One region of the Endozoicomonas sp. Z74 genome, then DNA from elsewhere that is predicted to be linked to it. Evidence: predicted binding sites of a transcription regulator. Region 1 holds the regulator's gene; each other region holds the start of a gene.

Region 1 (4,377 bases):
CCAAAGCTTTTTGCCACATCCGGCGCCAGGGTAGCAAAGGACAGGAAAGCGGCATTACCAGACCCCATCATGATGGCCGATACCGCAATAAGCACCGCCATGAAAATGGCCATGGCCTCAGCGCCAATACCCAGCCCCTGGGCCGATCCCAGCAATGAGTCGATAGCACCAATGTGCTTCAGGCCGGTTGCGAATATCTCAGCACCGATAATCAGGCCAACCACAGGACCGAAAACAGCCCCCATGCCGCTGAGAAATTTATCGAACCCTTCGAGAGACTCTTTCACCTTTCTTGAACGCAGCAGCTCGCATAAGATGCCAGCAAACACACTGATCAACATGGCCATGACCAGATTCATCTTGATGGAAGAAACCATCATTTTGGAAAACGTCAGCAACAAGGCAAACGGAATCATCGGCAGCAGCGCGTAAAACCCGGGGGCTGCGGGTTTATCCGCCTTACCATCAGAGGATTCAAGCCCTTCACCTACGTGCTCAGCAGCAATGTACCCTTCCTTCAGGTCACAGCGACGCTGCCAGAAAAAGTGCAGTGCCGCAGCCAGCAAAGCCATAGGTACCGTCACCCAGGCCTGGTATCCCAGGAAGTACTCGGTAATATCCAGTCCGGACTGACTGGCGGCAAAGTTCGCATTCACCTGGGTCACACCGATTTCAAACGCTGCAGGAGAGGCAATCACAGCAACGGCAGAAGCTGGGCTCAGACCAATGTTTCTCAACACCGGATATAGAGTGACCATCAGCAGCAAACCCAGCCCGGTGGCAGAGGTGACAAACATCTGCAATACGACACTGAGCAGATAGCACAGAGCCAGCACTACATAAGGAGACCGGAAACGGCTGATCGGCTTGACCGCAAGGCGAACCAGCGCTTCTGAGGCACCAATGTGTGACATATAAGTGGCAAAGCCCCCACAGGCCATAATCGTCAGGCCAAGACTGGCCATCCGATAACTGAACACCGTGTTCATCAGCTGAAACAGATCAAAAGGCATAAACCCGGTTGCCTTGTCTGCCGGCAGAATGTCCTTGATCCCCATAAGAGCAGCAGCGCTCAGGAGAACAATGCCCGCAAGGGCAAGAGAGGCCGAGGCACTAAAATTTTTCACGATGGCATACACCACCAGCGCCACAATTGGTATAACGATTAAAATATCCATGGGATTCCCATCATCTTAAATTGACGGGCAGGCTATTTTTTGGACTATCGTTTGTAATTGATCGAAATCAATCCAATGGGTTATTGCCTCAACTTAAAAAAAAGCTATCGGGGTAACTCTCATTTCCGCCGTGGATAGCGCTGATAGCGCCCTGCAGGAAGAACCCATCGCTGTTATCCGGGCGGAAACTTCCCTGAGGTCTTCTCTCCAAAACAGGGTATTCATGACACTTTTTTATCTCTATTTTTGCTCATACAACTTTTTTCGGGCCTGACTATGGGTTTATAATCAGCCACACATGGAGAGTGGTCGCAAAAGCATCCGTGCTAATACTGACCAGACACCGGCGGTCTGAATAAGCTGACTGACAGTCATTGGGACTGGACTGCTGAATCAGGCGAAAAGGTGTTACGGTCTCCAGCGGACAACGAAGTAAAGGTATACGGTTGCCCTATGAAGCCTTCTTTACAGCTCAAGATGGGCCAGCAGCTGACCATGACTCCCCAGCTGCAGCAGGCCATCCGGCTGCTACAACTATCCACGCTGGACCTTCAGCATGAAATCCAGGAAGCCCTGGAATCCAATCCCATGCTGGAAGCAGAGGATAACCAGGCCAGTGATTCCGCTGCCGACGCAACAGCAGACAACGCAGCGGATTCCGGAGGCAAGGAAGAGCTGGTGGATCTGAGCGAAACCACCATCGAGCCTCAGCCCCAGGAAATGGCGGAATGGGCAGACAACATTCCCAACGAGCTGCCCGTCGACTCAGCCTGGGACGAGGTGTATTCCAGCCTGCCTGCCGCCAGTGGCGATGATGAATACGACCCCCTCTCCCGCTCCAAAACCGTGGAATCCCTTCAGGATCATCTTCAATGGCAGCTGGATATGGCCCCGATGAGCGACCGGGACCGTCTGCTGGGCCTGGCCATTATCGAAGCGGTCAATCCCGATGGCTATCTAACCTGCAGCATGGATGAACTCTATGTCTCCCTGCAGAGCCAGCTGGAAGAACTGGACCTGGAAGAACTGAAGGTGCTTCAGCACCGCATTCAGCAGTTTGACCCCATTGGCTGCGCCAGCAGTGATCTGAAAGAGTGCCTGCTGGTTCAGCTGCAGCAACTGCCAGACGATACCCCCCATTACCAGAATGCCGAAAAACTGATTCAGCAGCATCTTGAAGCCCTGGGGGCCAGAGATTATGCTCAGATCATGCGCAAAACCAAGCTCAAGGAAGATCAGCTGCGCGAGGCGCTTGGCCTGATCCAGAGTCTGACGCCCAAGCCCGGCAACGTAATCGATCCTTCCGAGGCAGAGTATGTGGTCCCTGACATATCCGTGCGCAAGGAAAAAAACCGCTGGGTGGTGGAACTGAACTCCGACGCTCTGCCTAAACTGCGCATCAACAACAATTACGCCTCCATGGTACAGCGGGCCAACAGCAGTCGTGATAACGTCTTCATGAAAAACCATCTTCAGGAAGCCCGATGGTTCCTGAAAAACCTTCAGAGCCGGAATGAAACTCTGATGAAAGTGGCCAGTCAGATCATCGCTTACCAGCAGGACTTTCTGGAACACGGTGACGAGGCCATGAAGCCTCTGGTACTGGCCGATATCGCCGAAGCCGTTGGCATGCATGAGTCTACGATCTCCCGGGTGACCACCCAGAAATACATGCACACCCCTCGTGGGGTCTATGAACTGAAGTACTTTTTCTCCAGCCATGTCAGTACGGCATCCGGAGGAGAGTGTTCATCAACGGCCATCCGGGCCCATATTCGAAAGCTGATTGCGGAAGAAAATACCCGTAAACCCTTGAGCGATAATAAAATTGCCAGCCTGCTGGGAGAACAGGGGATAAAAGTGGCCAGACGGACCATCGCCAAATACCGCGAATCCATGAACCTGCCACCCTCTAATGAGCGAAAGCAACTGGTGCCCTGATGTTTTTTTGCCCCAGGGCATCGCAAGCAGCAGGGAGAGTGTTAAAATCCATAATACAGCCAGTACGAAAATCCCGCGCACTGGTAAACATCTGGAAATGGGATCAGGAGAGCGTTACATGCAAGTCAACATCAGTGGACATCATGTCGAGGTAACAGAAGCTCTGCACGACTACGTCGCCAAGAAACTGGAACGTCTGGGCGCCCACTTTGACAATATCACCAATGTACAGGTGACTCTGAGTGTAGAGAAGCTGGTCCACAAGGCAGAAGCGGTTCTGCATACCCGTGGAGCCGATATCAACGCCACCGCAGAGAATGAAGACATGTACGCCGCCATTGACCAATTGTCGGACAGGCTTGACCGGCAGCTGGTCAAGCACAAGGAAAAAACGCTGGGTCGGATGCAGGGAGCCAGTGGGCGGCTTTAATCCAAGACGCCCCGAAGCGACCCGAATCTTGTCGTCTGACCAGCCCCACTATCCGGTCTCTTCAATAAAGAGTGTATGATCATTAATCACATCCTTACTCCCGGGCGCACCTTTCACGGTGTGCACGGGGTCAGCAAGAAAAAAATCCTTGAATTTATTGCCGAACGCATCAGCAGCGAAGTGCCTGCCATCAATGCCAAGGAGCTGTTTGAGGCACTGATTGCCCGGGAGCGACTGGGCACCACAGGCCTGGGCAATGGTATTGCCATCCCCCACTGCCGCTGCAAAGCCTGCCCGGAACCCATCGGGTTGTTTATGCGGCTGGATGAGCCAGTGGATTATGATGCGGTGGACCGGAAACCAGTGGATCTGGTCTTTGCCCTGATTGTACCGGAAGGGGAGAACCAGGAGCACCTGGATATTCTCAGGGCTCTGGCGGAGCGTTTTCAATCAGAGTCATTGCTTGGGGAGTTGCGAGCGACTGAAGATGCGCAGGCGCTGTATCAATACTTGACCGCTGCCCCAGCATGAGCATTGGGAACAGCAAAGCAAAACCCCCACAACAATCCAGTACTGAAGTGGGGGCTTTTTACCTAGGTCAGTATTCTAAGAGCCGCATGATTTAGCATGCAGACACTCAATGAAACAACTAGACCAATCAACCAACAAAGTAACTAACAATATTGGCCAGCATTGATCCAACACCCTTTTTAGGTGCCGAGGCTTCAACTATCTGATCAAGCTTGGTCAATACCTGCTGGTTTTGCTGTGCAAGCTTCATGTTTTCAACGGCTAATGCACTTATATTACTCTTAAGAGCCTCAACCT
Region 2 (4,377 bases), on a different contig from region 1:
TCATTCCAGCAGGACGCCAGAATCGAGCCAATGGTGGGTTTACAGATATCACACCCCATGCCCCGACCGTGCTTCTCCACCACCTCATCAAAAGAGCGCAACTTCCCAACCCGAACCAGGTGATAGAGTTCCTGACGGGAGTGTGGGAAGTGTTCACAGATGTCTTTTTTGACTTCCACCCCCAACTGGGTGAGCTCATGATCGAGCACTTGCTTCACCAGCTGGGCACACCCCCCGCAGCCTGTTCCGGCACTGGTTTCAGCCTTCAGTGAGGCAATGTCCTGGCACCCACCGGCCACAGCCCCCACCAGGTCGCCTTTGCTGACATTAAAACAGGAACAGATCTGTGCAGTGTCCGGCAGCGCCGCCACCCCTAGCCCTGAAGAGGATGAGCCTTCGGTTAAAGGCAAAATCAATTCAGAGGGGTTGTCTGGCGGAGCGATGCCATTGAGCATCATCTGCAGCAGTGTGCCATAGTCTTCTGCCTCCCCTACCAGGACTGCACCCAACACCTTCTTTTTGGTTTTGGACACCACCAGTTTTTTATACACCTGATGCTCTTCATCGATAAACTGATAGCTGAGTGATCCCCCGGTATGACCATGGGCATCCCCGATGCTCGCCACATCGACTCCCATCAGTTTCAGCTTGGTACTCATATCCGCGCCGGTAAACTCAGTGTCAACGACACCGGTTAAATGGTCCACAGCCACCTGAGCCATTTGATAACCCGGAGCCACCAGGCCAAATATCCGGTTTTGCCACAAAGCACACTCTCCAATGGCATAAATAGCGGCATCCGACGTCTGGCAATAATTGTTGATCTCTATGCCGCCACGCTCCCCAACCGACAGTCCGGATTGTCTGGCCAGTTCATCTCTGGGTCGGATACCGGCGGAAAACAGAATAATATCGGTATTGAGCACCTCACCGTCAGCAAACTGCATCTGATGAACCGCTTCTTCGCCATCGGTAATTAACCGGGTATTTTTCCCGGTATGAATCTGCACGCCCAGGGCTTCTATTTTTTTCCGGAGCATGGCCCCACCGCCATCATCCACCTGAACGGCCATCAGCCGGGGGGCGAATTCAACCACATGGGTTTCAAGCCCCAGATCTTTTAATGCCTTGGCAGCTTCCAGACCGAGCAGACCTCCACCGACAACGGCCCCTGCTTTACTGTTTTGGGCCGCAGCGGTAATCGCCTCCAGGTCTTCAATGGTGCGATAGACAAAACAATTCTCTCTTTCATGTCCCGGAACGGGTGGCACAAAAGGATAGGAGCCCGTGGCCAGCACCAGTCGCTGATAATCAACCGTTCTTTTTTTATCCGTGGTTAATTGCTGATTTTCCCGGTCAATGGCCACGACCTTCTCATTGAGAATCAGGTCAATTCCCTGCTGCTGATAAAAGCCGTCGGGTACCATGGAAAGCTCATCCGCCGTACGGCCACTGAAATACTCGGAAAGATGAACCCGGTCATAAGCAGGCCGGCACTCCTCACCAAAAACAACCACCTGGTATTGCTCCAGTCCACCTGCAGCCACCAGCTTCTCCATAAAGCTGTGGCCTACCATACCGTTACCGACGACTACCAGGGTTGGTTTCCTGCTCATTCCGGCCCATCCTTCTTTCTGGAAGATCAATGCATTAAGTTGAGTACCCACTCTTATGCCGTACTCTTGGCAGGTGTTGTTAGCAGGTGTTATGCCAACCCAATACGTATAACCGTTAAAGGTAAAAAGGATGAATAAGGCCGTTAATTGACAGATGCCAGCCCGAAGAGCGCACCAAAAAAAGACAGTCGCATTTTAGCCCGTGTTATTTTGGTGCAATTTATTTTCTTTTAAACGGCAACGCTACCGTTTTCCACCTGGCCTGATCTTTGCTATCCCTCTTTTGAAAAGCGCTTAAACTCTCGTTCACTAATAAAAAGCGACTCATAGGCCGTTATGAATAACCCCGACCGTTTCAACCTGCTCTCATTTAATGGGAAAACCAAAATTCTGCACCTTTCCTGGATTGCGTTTTTTATCAGCTTTGTGGTCTGGTTCAACCATGCCCCACTGGCTCTGGCTATTGCCGACTCCCTGGGGCTGACCCGGGAGCAATTAAAGACATTGCTGATTCTGAATGTGGCGTTAACCATTCCTGCCCGGGTATTGATTGGCATGCTCACAGACCGGTTTGGCCCCCGCAGAACCTACTCAGCCCTTCTGGCCCTCTGCAGCATTCCCTGCTTTATGTATGCCCTGGCCGATAACTTCACCCAGGCGGCCATCGCCCGTTTTCTGCTGGGAACCATTGGTGCCGGTTTTGTGATCGGCATCCGCATGGTGTCCGAGTGGTTCCCCGCCCGCCAGCTGGGAACCGCTGAAGGCATCTACGGTGGCTGGGGCAACTTCGGTTCTGCCGCCGCGGCCATGAGCCTGCCCGGTCTGGCGCTGCTCTTTGGCGGAGAAGATGGCTGGCGCTACGCCGTAGGCGTAACAGGCCTTCTTTCACTGGGTTATAGCGTTATCTACTTCTTCAATGTCACCGACACCCCTAAAGGCTCTACTTACTTCCGCCCAAAAAATATCGGAGCCATGGAAGTCACGTCAAAAAACGACTTCTTTCTGTTATTGCTGATGAAAATTCCCATGTATGCGGCCCTGGCCCTGCTGGCCTGGAAGCTGTCCCCCAATGGCGTCAGCATGTTGTCTGGCGGTGTCGTCAACGCAATCTACTTGAGCCTGGTATTACTGTATGCCTTTGACTGCTGGAAAGTGTGGCAGGTCAACAAAGAAATCTTCTCAACCCCGGTTCCGGCGATTCATCAGTATAAGTTCAAACAGGTTGCGGTTTTGAATGTGCTGTACTTTGCCACTTTTGGCTCAGAGCTCGCCGTGGTGTCCATGCTGCCCCTCTTTTTTGCCGACACCTTCCAACTGGATCCGGTGATGGCGGGCCTGGTGGCCTCTGCCTATGCCTTTATGAACCTGATGTCCCGCCCCGGTGGCGGCCTGATCAGTGACCGCTTTGGCCGAAAATCCACCTTATTGATCATGACCGCAGGGTTGGCCGTGGGTTACCTGGTGATGAGCGTTATCGATTCCAGCTGGCCCCTGGTGATGGCTGTTATTGCCGCCATGACCTGTTCCTTCTTTGTTCAGGCTGGCGAAGGAGCCGTATTTGCAGTGGTCCCCCTGATCAAGCGAAGGCTGACCGGACAGATTGCCGGTATGACCGGAGCCTATGGTAATGTGGGGGCTGTCTTCTATCTCACGGTGCTTTCCCTGGTGGATTACCAGACCTTTTTCATGGTCATCGCCGCCACTGCCGCACTGGGTTTTCTGGCCCTGCTGTTAATGGAAGAGCCCAAAGGCCAGATGGCTGAAGTGATGCCCGATGGCAGTGTCACCATGATTGATGTAGCCTGAGGATCTGATCTGACCAGGTAATATCTACAATGTGCCTGGTCTTACCCATAGATGGAAGCTTAGCTGTGCTAGTATGGGGAACATTTGAATTCAGTTTTATCCTGGTAGTATGATTGCACCGCTCGTTATTCCATTTCTTGGGTTGTGCATGGTTGGGATCTCTTTTTCTGCCATGGCTGGAGTGGATCATCAGAAACACCATGATCACTCGATAACCTCTTTAAAGTCGGACAATCCAGAGCTCTGGCAGGCTTTGGGACTTGACGCTCTGGGGGCAGGAACAATGAGTTTAACCCCCATCCCGGAGGCACAATTTTCCAGCTTTTTAGTCATGACTGCACAGGATAGTCAACGACCAACCTTCATTCAGAGCAAAGTAGCTAAAACGACTAACTGCCTCTCCTTAAGCAAAATAGGAGATGAGCTTAATAGAGCGCACCAGCCCTCCCCCACCACTTGGTCATTATGGGAATGGATTGGAAGAACGATAAAAGAGGTTATTGCTCCCATTGAATCCATGCTGGTTGTCCACTTTCCCAGCTTATTATACAACCCCTTATCGTATCTGGGCATGGCTCACTCATTTCACCCCTCGGAAATCCCGGTTCGGTGGCTTCAGTACCAGGAAATACGTACCCATCTCAGACAATCGTGGATTTTCTTTGAAACCCCCTGCTTCATGGCTCAGCTCCAACACTTTGAACATATCAGATTTCCCGATATCCTTTGCTGGCAAAGGCAAACTCCATCAAAGCTCTCTTTTAAAGGCTCACTATTAAGGTTCCATGACTTCACTTCTTGTCAACTGTCCGGGCTATGCGTGAAAGGAGCGACTCTCTATCAATGTAAATTCGCCCAATCCCAAATCAAAGCTATGGATTACGATTCAGACACATGCATTGCTTCCTCCTTATTAGAGGGAGATGAGCAAAGCCTTGGTGCCCTGCACAAGAAC
Region 3 (4,377 bases), on a different contig from region 1:
GACGGCCTTCTGGTCAAGGCAAAAGAGGGCAAGGTGGTCGACAAGCTTTCTTACGCGCAGTGGCAGGCTGTTATTGATGTTAACCTGACCGGTGTCTTTCTCTGCACCCGTGAAGTGGCGGCCAGCATGATTGAAAGTGGTTCGAAAGGTACCATTATTAATATTTCCAGTATTGCCCGGGAAGGTAATTTTGGCCAGAGTAACTACTCTGCCGCCAAGGCCGGGGTGGCCGCCATGACGGTGACCTGGGCCAAAGAATTTGCCCGGTATGGTATTCGCTGTGCCGCCATTGCTCCCGGCGTGATCGAAACGGAAATGACCGGAAGTATGAAGCCGGAAGCAAAAGCCCGGTTGAATGCGGGCATCCCTGTTGGTCGCATGGGTACACCGGAGGAGATCGCCCACACCGCCGGATTTATCTTTGAAAATGATTATTACAATGGCCGGGTTGTGGAACTGGATGGAGGTTTGAGGATGTAGGCTATTGCCTCAATTCTTTTGTCTGGGAATTCACTGCTATCGTTTATCCGGTAGCAGTGCATTTAAAAAGGCAAGATTAAGTTGCTCAATAGCTGAATCGTACTTGGCGCGGTTATATCCAGATTTTCCTTCCTGCTAAAGAAAAAACGACTCTGGCTTTTCAGTGAAAGCCAGAGTCGTTTATATTCAATAAAACCTGTCTTGATATCAGTAGTCGTTACGACTTGCTGGTAAACTCGGGATAAGCTTCCATACCACACTCTGTAAGGTCGGCGCCTTCGTACTCTTCTTCTTCAGAGATACGCAGTCCCATGATGACCTTGATGACGCCCCAGACTACCAGGGAAGCGGCGAACACCCATGCGAAGATGGTGGCAATACCCAGCAGCTGTGCTCCGATTGTGGCATCACTGTTGGTCAGGGGAACTGCCAGAAGACCCCAGATACCCACAACACCGTGCACTGAAATGGCACCTACCGGGTCGTCAATGCGGAGTTTGTCCAGACCCAGGATGGAGAAGACGACCAGGGCGCCACCCATGGCACCGATCAAGGTTGCGCCAAGAGCGGTGGGAGTCAGAGGTTCCGCAGTGATGGCGACCAGTCCTGCCAGGGCACCGTTCAGGGCCATGGTCAGATCCGCTTTGCCAAACAGCAGTCGTGCTACGATCAGGGCAGCAATGACACCCCCGGCGGCACCGGCATTGGTGTTGACGAAAATCTGGGCAACGGCGTTGGCGTTTTCAACGTCGGCAATTTTCAGCTGCGAGCCTCCGTTGAAACCAAACCAGCCCAGCCACAGGATAAAGGTTCCCAGGGTTGCCAGAGGCAGGTTGGCACCGGGCATGGCATTGATGGCCCCCCCATTGGTGTATTTGCCTTTGCGGGCACCCAGCAGCAGGACACCAGCCAGAGCAGCGGAGGCACCGGCCATGTGAACCACGCCGGAACCGGCGAAGTCCTGGAAGCCTGCTGCGTTCAAGAAACCACCGCCCCACTTCCAGAAACCCTGTACCGGGTAAATAAAACCGGTCATAAAGACAGCAAACAGCAGGAAGGCCCAGAGTTTCATCCGTTCAGCCACGGCACCGGAGACGATGGACATGGCGGTTGCCACAAAGACCACCTGGAAGAAGAAGTCAGAGCGCAATGAGTAATAAGGCGCGTCGTCACCACCGGCGACCACCGCTTCAACGCTGTTCTCTGTCCCCAGCAGGGTGCCAAACATAGGCAGAATGCCGCCTTCATTAGCGCCGGGGTACATGATCTGGTATCCGCACAGCAGGTACATGGTGCAGGCTATGGCAAACAGGGCCACATTCTTGGTGAGAATTTCAACGGTGTTCTTGGAGCGCACCAGGCCAGCTTCGAGCATGGCAAAGCCAGCGGCCATCCACATGACCAGTGCGCCGCACATAAGAAAGTAGAATGTGTCGAGTGCATACGACAACTGAGTTGTATCTTCCACGGGACCCCTCCCAGTAAAATTTAAATTGTTTTTATCTTTTTTCTTCAGCCCAAGGCTGTTTATATACGGCTCAAGACTGATGGTGACTTTTACTGCTGAATGTTCACCGTATCCGGTGGCGTTCAGCCAAAGGGTTTATGCTGGCTCAGATGGCGTCTGCACCGGTTTCGCCGGTACGAATCCGGATCGCCTGCTCAAGGGCGGTGACAAAAATTTTGCCATCACCAATCTTGCCGGTATTGGCCGCATTGGACACCGCTTCAATGACTTGATCCAGCAAGTCGTCGGCAATGGCCACTTCAATTTTGACCTTGGGGAGGAAGTCCACCACATATTCAGCACCGCGATAGAGTTCGGTATGCCCTTTCTGGCGCCCAAACCCCTTGACCTCAGTGACGGTGATTCCCTGAACACCAATATCCGAAAGTGCTTCACGCACGTCATCAAGCTTGAAGGGCTTGATAATGGCTGATACCAACTTCATCGACGATTCTCCTGGCTGATTTTTATCTGCGAGTATTGACCGAAAGCGTTATCCGGGAGGGGTGATCTGGATAAACTGCAGTTTCCCGAGTCTACGCATTTCCATTTCTGTTACAAGCGCAACCGGCAGGAAAACAATTCAGTGACTCTTTAAGTACAGCCGGTAACCGACCACCCTCTTTGCGGTTTTCACTTATGCAGGCATTGTGCCAGCTTTGATCATCCCCTTGCGTTATCAGAGCCAGGCCCATAAGCCGCCATTAAGAGGGTTACAAAAAGCAGATGTATTCCGTGAATGCACTATATTGATGCACTGTAACCCTTTCGCGCCCTGCATTCGTGCACCAAAAAGAAGCATGCGAATGAAAGCACTTTTTCCAGAGAGCCTTTTCAGGCTTCGGGCAAACAAGGCTAACGCTTTCTCAGAACCCCTTCGGGAAATGGGAGCAAAGGTTCTTATCAGGGCTTGGTTTTTTTTATTTGGCCTGCTGATCGTCGCAATGCCTTTCATTACCGTTTCTGGAGCCCCCTTGGAAGACCGTCATAACACTGAGATTGTCACTATTGATGTCAATGACCCGGATGCGCCTTCGCAACTGCTCAGCGCCTATACCACGACAGGTATCGCCTATTTCAGTGGGCTGCCTCTGGCTTCAGACAGTGTGAGAGAAAACATACTCCGTACGGCCCGGCGTTTCTTTCATGGATACTCTCCGTCAGAAAAGGCCAAATTCCGCTTTGGGGTGCCCGGTTATGTCCGGGGCTACACCGGTCCGGGGAGTGAGCAATATGGCACGACCCATAGCAGTTACCGGGAGCATTACGTTGAGTCCCTGGACATAGTTAATGGCATGAAGCCATCGGACTGGCCTGAGCCATTGAGGGAGTCCGGCCTGATGGCTGAGCTGGAAGCCTACCGGAAAGAGGCCAGTGCTGCGGCCAGTTCTATTCTTGCACTGATTGAGAAAGCCCTTTCCCTTGAAGCGGGTTTTCTGGTCAATCAGCACCGGCTGGAGGTGGCCAACAGCACTTTCCGGTTGAACCACTATCCTGCTATGGGACAGACAAAGCGGCGGGGAAATATACGATTTGGTGAACACACCGATTTCGATACGCTCTCAGTGGTGATGCTGCTGGATGACGCAGAAGGGCTCCAGGTTAGAGACATTCAGGGTCGCTGGCGGTCACTGAAAAGAAAACCGGGCACTGTTCTGGTTCATGTGGCCGACATGCTTTCCCGCTGGAGTAATGACCGCCTGGTGGCCACGCCCCACAGAGTCTTTGCGGATGAAACTCTCAGTGTCTGGCCTGAACGGTATTCCCTTATCCTTTTTGTGGCGCCGCCAGCGAGTGCTCTGGTTGACTCAAAAGATCTTTATCCTGATGAGGCCCGCAAGTACCCACCGGTTACCGCAGGTGAATATCTTAAAGAACGGCTGGCACAGATTTATGGAAAGCAGCCATAGCAGCCCGATCAGCTATCGACTGGAATCATCGGCAAATGGCAGTTTTATGGTATGCTCATCGGCATTGATTCTATTGACCGCACCCAGCCAGACATTACTGATGATTGACAAAGCCACACTGATTAACACCATTGCCGGCAAGGCCGGAGAGATGCTCAGTGGTGAAAAAAGCCGTACCCGGGAAGATATTGAAAATAACATCCGGGCTCTGGTCAGCAGCGCTCTTTCCCGTCTGGAGCTGGTGACCCGGGAGGAGTTCGATACTCAGGTGGCGGTGCTGAAGCATACCCGGCAAAGACTGGAGGAGCTGGAAAAAATCGTTGAAGCCCTGCAGAGCCATGAGAGCGGTTCTCTGACTCCAACAGACGAATCACCCAGTGAATAGCTGATCGTCCAGGCAGCTTGTAGTCAACCTGCTATCTTTGTTGATCCAGAGCAGTGTAAGCGGTCAACAATCATCGATGGTATCAAGACTGGCAC

The links. The regulator sigma-54, encoded in region 1, starts transcription at its own class of promoters, with help from an activator protein. The targets are predictions, from matches to a motif close to TGGCACNNNNNTTGCTNT.
Region 2: the regulator sigma-54 is predicted to act here: its motif matches at 1,875-1,892, upstream of ACNRUY_RS13885 (NarK family nitrate/nitrite MFS transporter).
Region 3: the regulator sigma-54 is predicted to act here: its motif matches at 2,626-2,643, upstream of glnK (P-II family nitrogen regulator).

The regions. Positions count from the first base shown of each region.
Region 1 covers NZ_JBLYZI010000032.1:11,079-15,455, reverse strand. Annotated here, with positions in the region: gene dcuC (C4-dicarboxylate transporter DcuC) at 1-1,178, opposite strand, end outside; gene ACNRUY_RS11380 (RNA polymerase factor sigma-54) at 1,632-3,119, shown strand; gene hpf (ribosome hibernation-promoting factor, HPF/YfiA family) at 3,238-3,549, shown strand; gene ptsN (PTS IIA-like nitrogen regulatory protein PtsN) at 3,625-4,080, shown strand; gene ACNRUY_RS11365 (F0F1 ATP synthase subunit B family protein) at 4,208-4,377, opposite strand, start outside.
Region 2 covers NZ_JBLYZI010000044.1:23,772-28,148, forward strand. Annotated here, with positions in the region: gene nirB (nitrite reductase large subunit NirB) at 1-1,616, opposite strand, end outside; gene ACNRUY_RS13885 (NarK family nitrate/nitrite MFS transporter) at 1,953-3,422, shown strand; gene ACNRUY_RS13890 (hypothetical protein) at 3,532-4,377, shown strand, end outside.
Region 3 covers NZ_JBLYZI010000135.1:4,370-8,746, forward strand. Annotated here, with positions in the region: gene ACNRUY_RS23910 (SDR family oxidoreductase) at 1-480, shown strand, start outside; gene ACNRUY_RS23915 (ammonium transporter) at 698-1,948, opposite strand; gene glnK (P-II family nitrogen regulator) at 2,094-2,432, opposite strand; gene ACNRUY_RS23925 (2OG-Fe(II) oxygenase family protein) at 2,794-3,897, shown strand; gene ACNRUY_RS23930 (accessory factor UbiK family protein) at 3,881-4,282, shown strand; gene ACNRUY_RS23935 (YifB family Mg chelatase-like AAA ATPase) at 4,359-4,377, shown strand, end outside.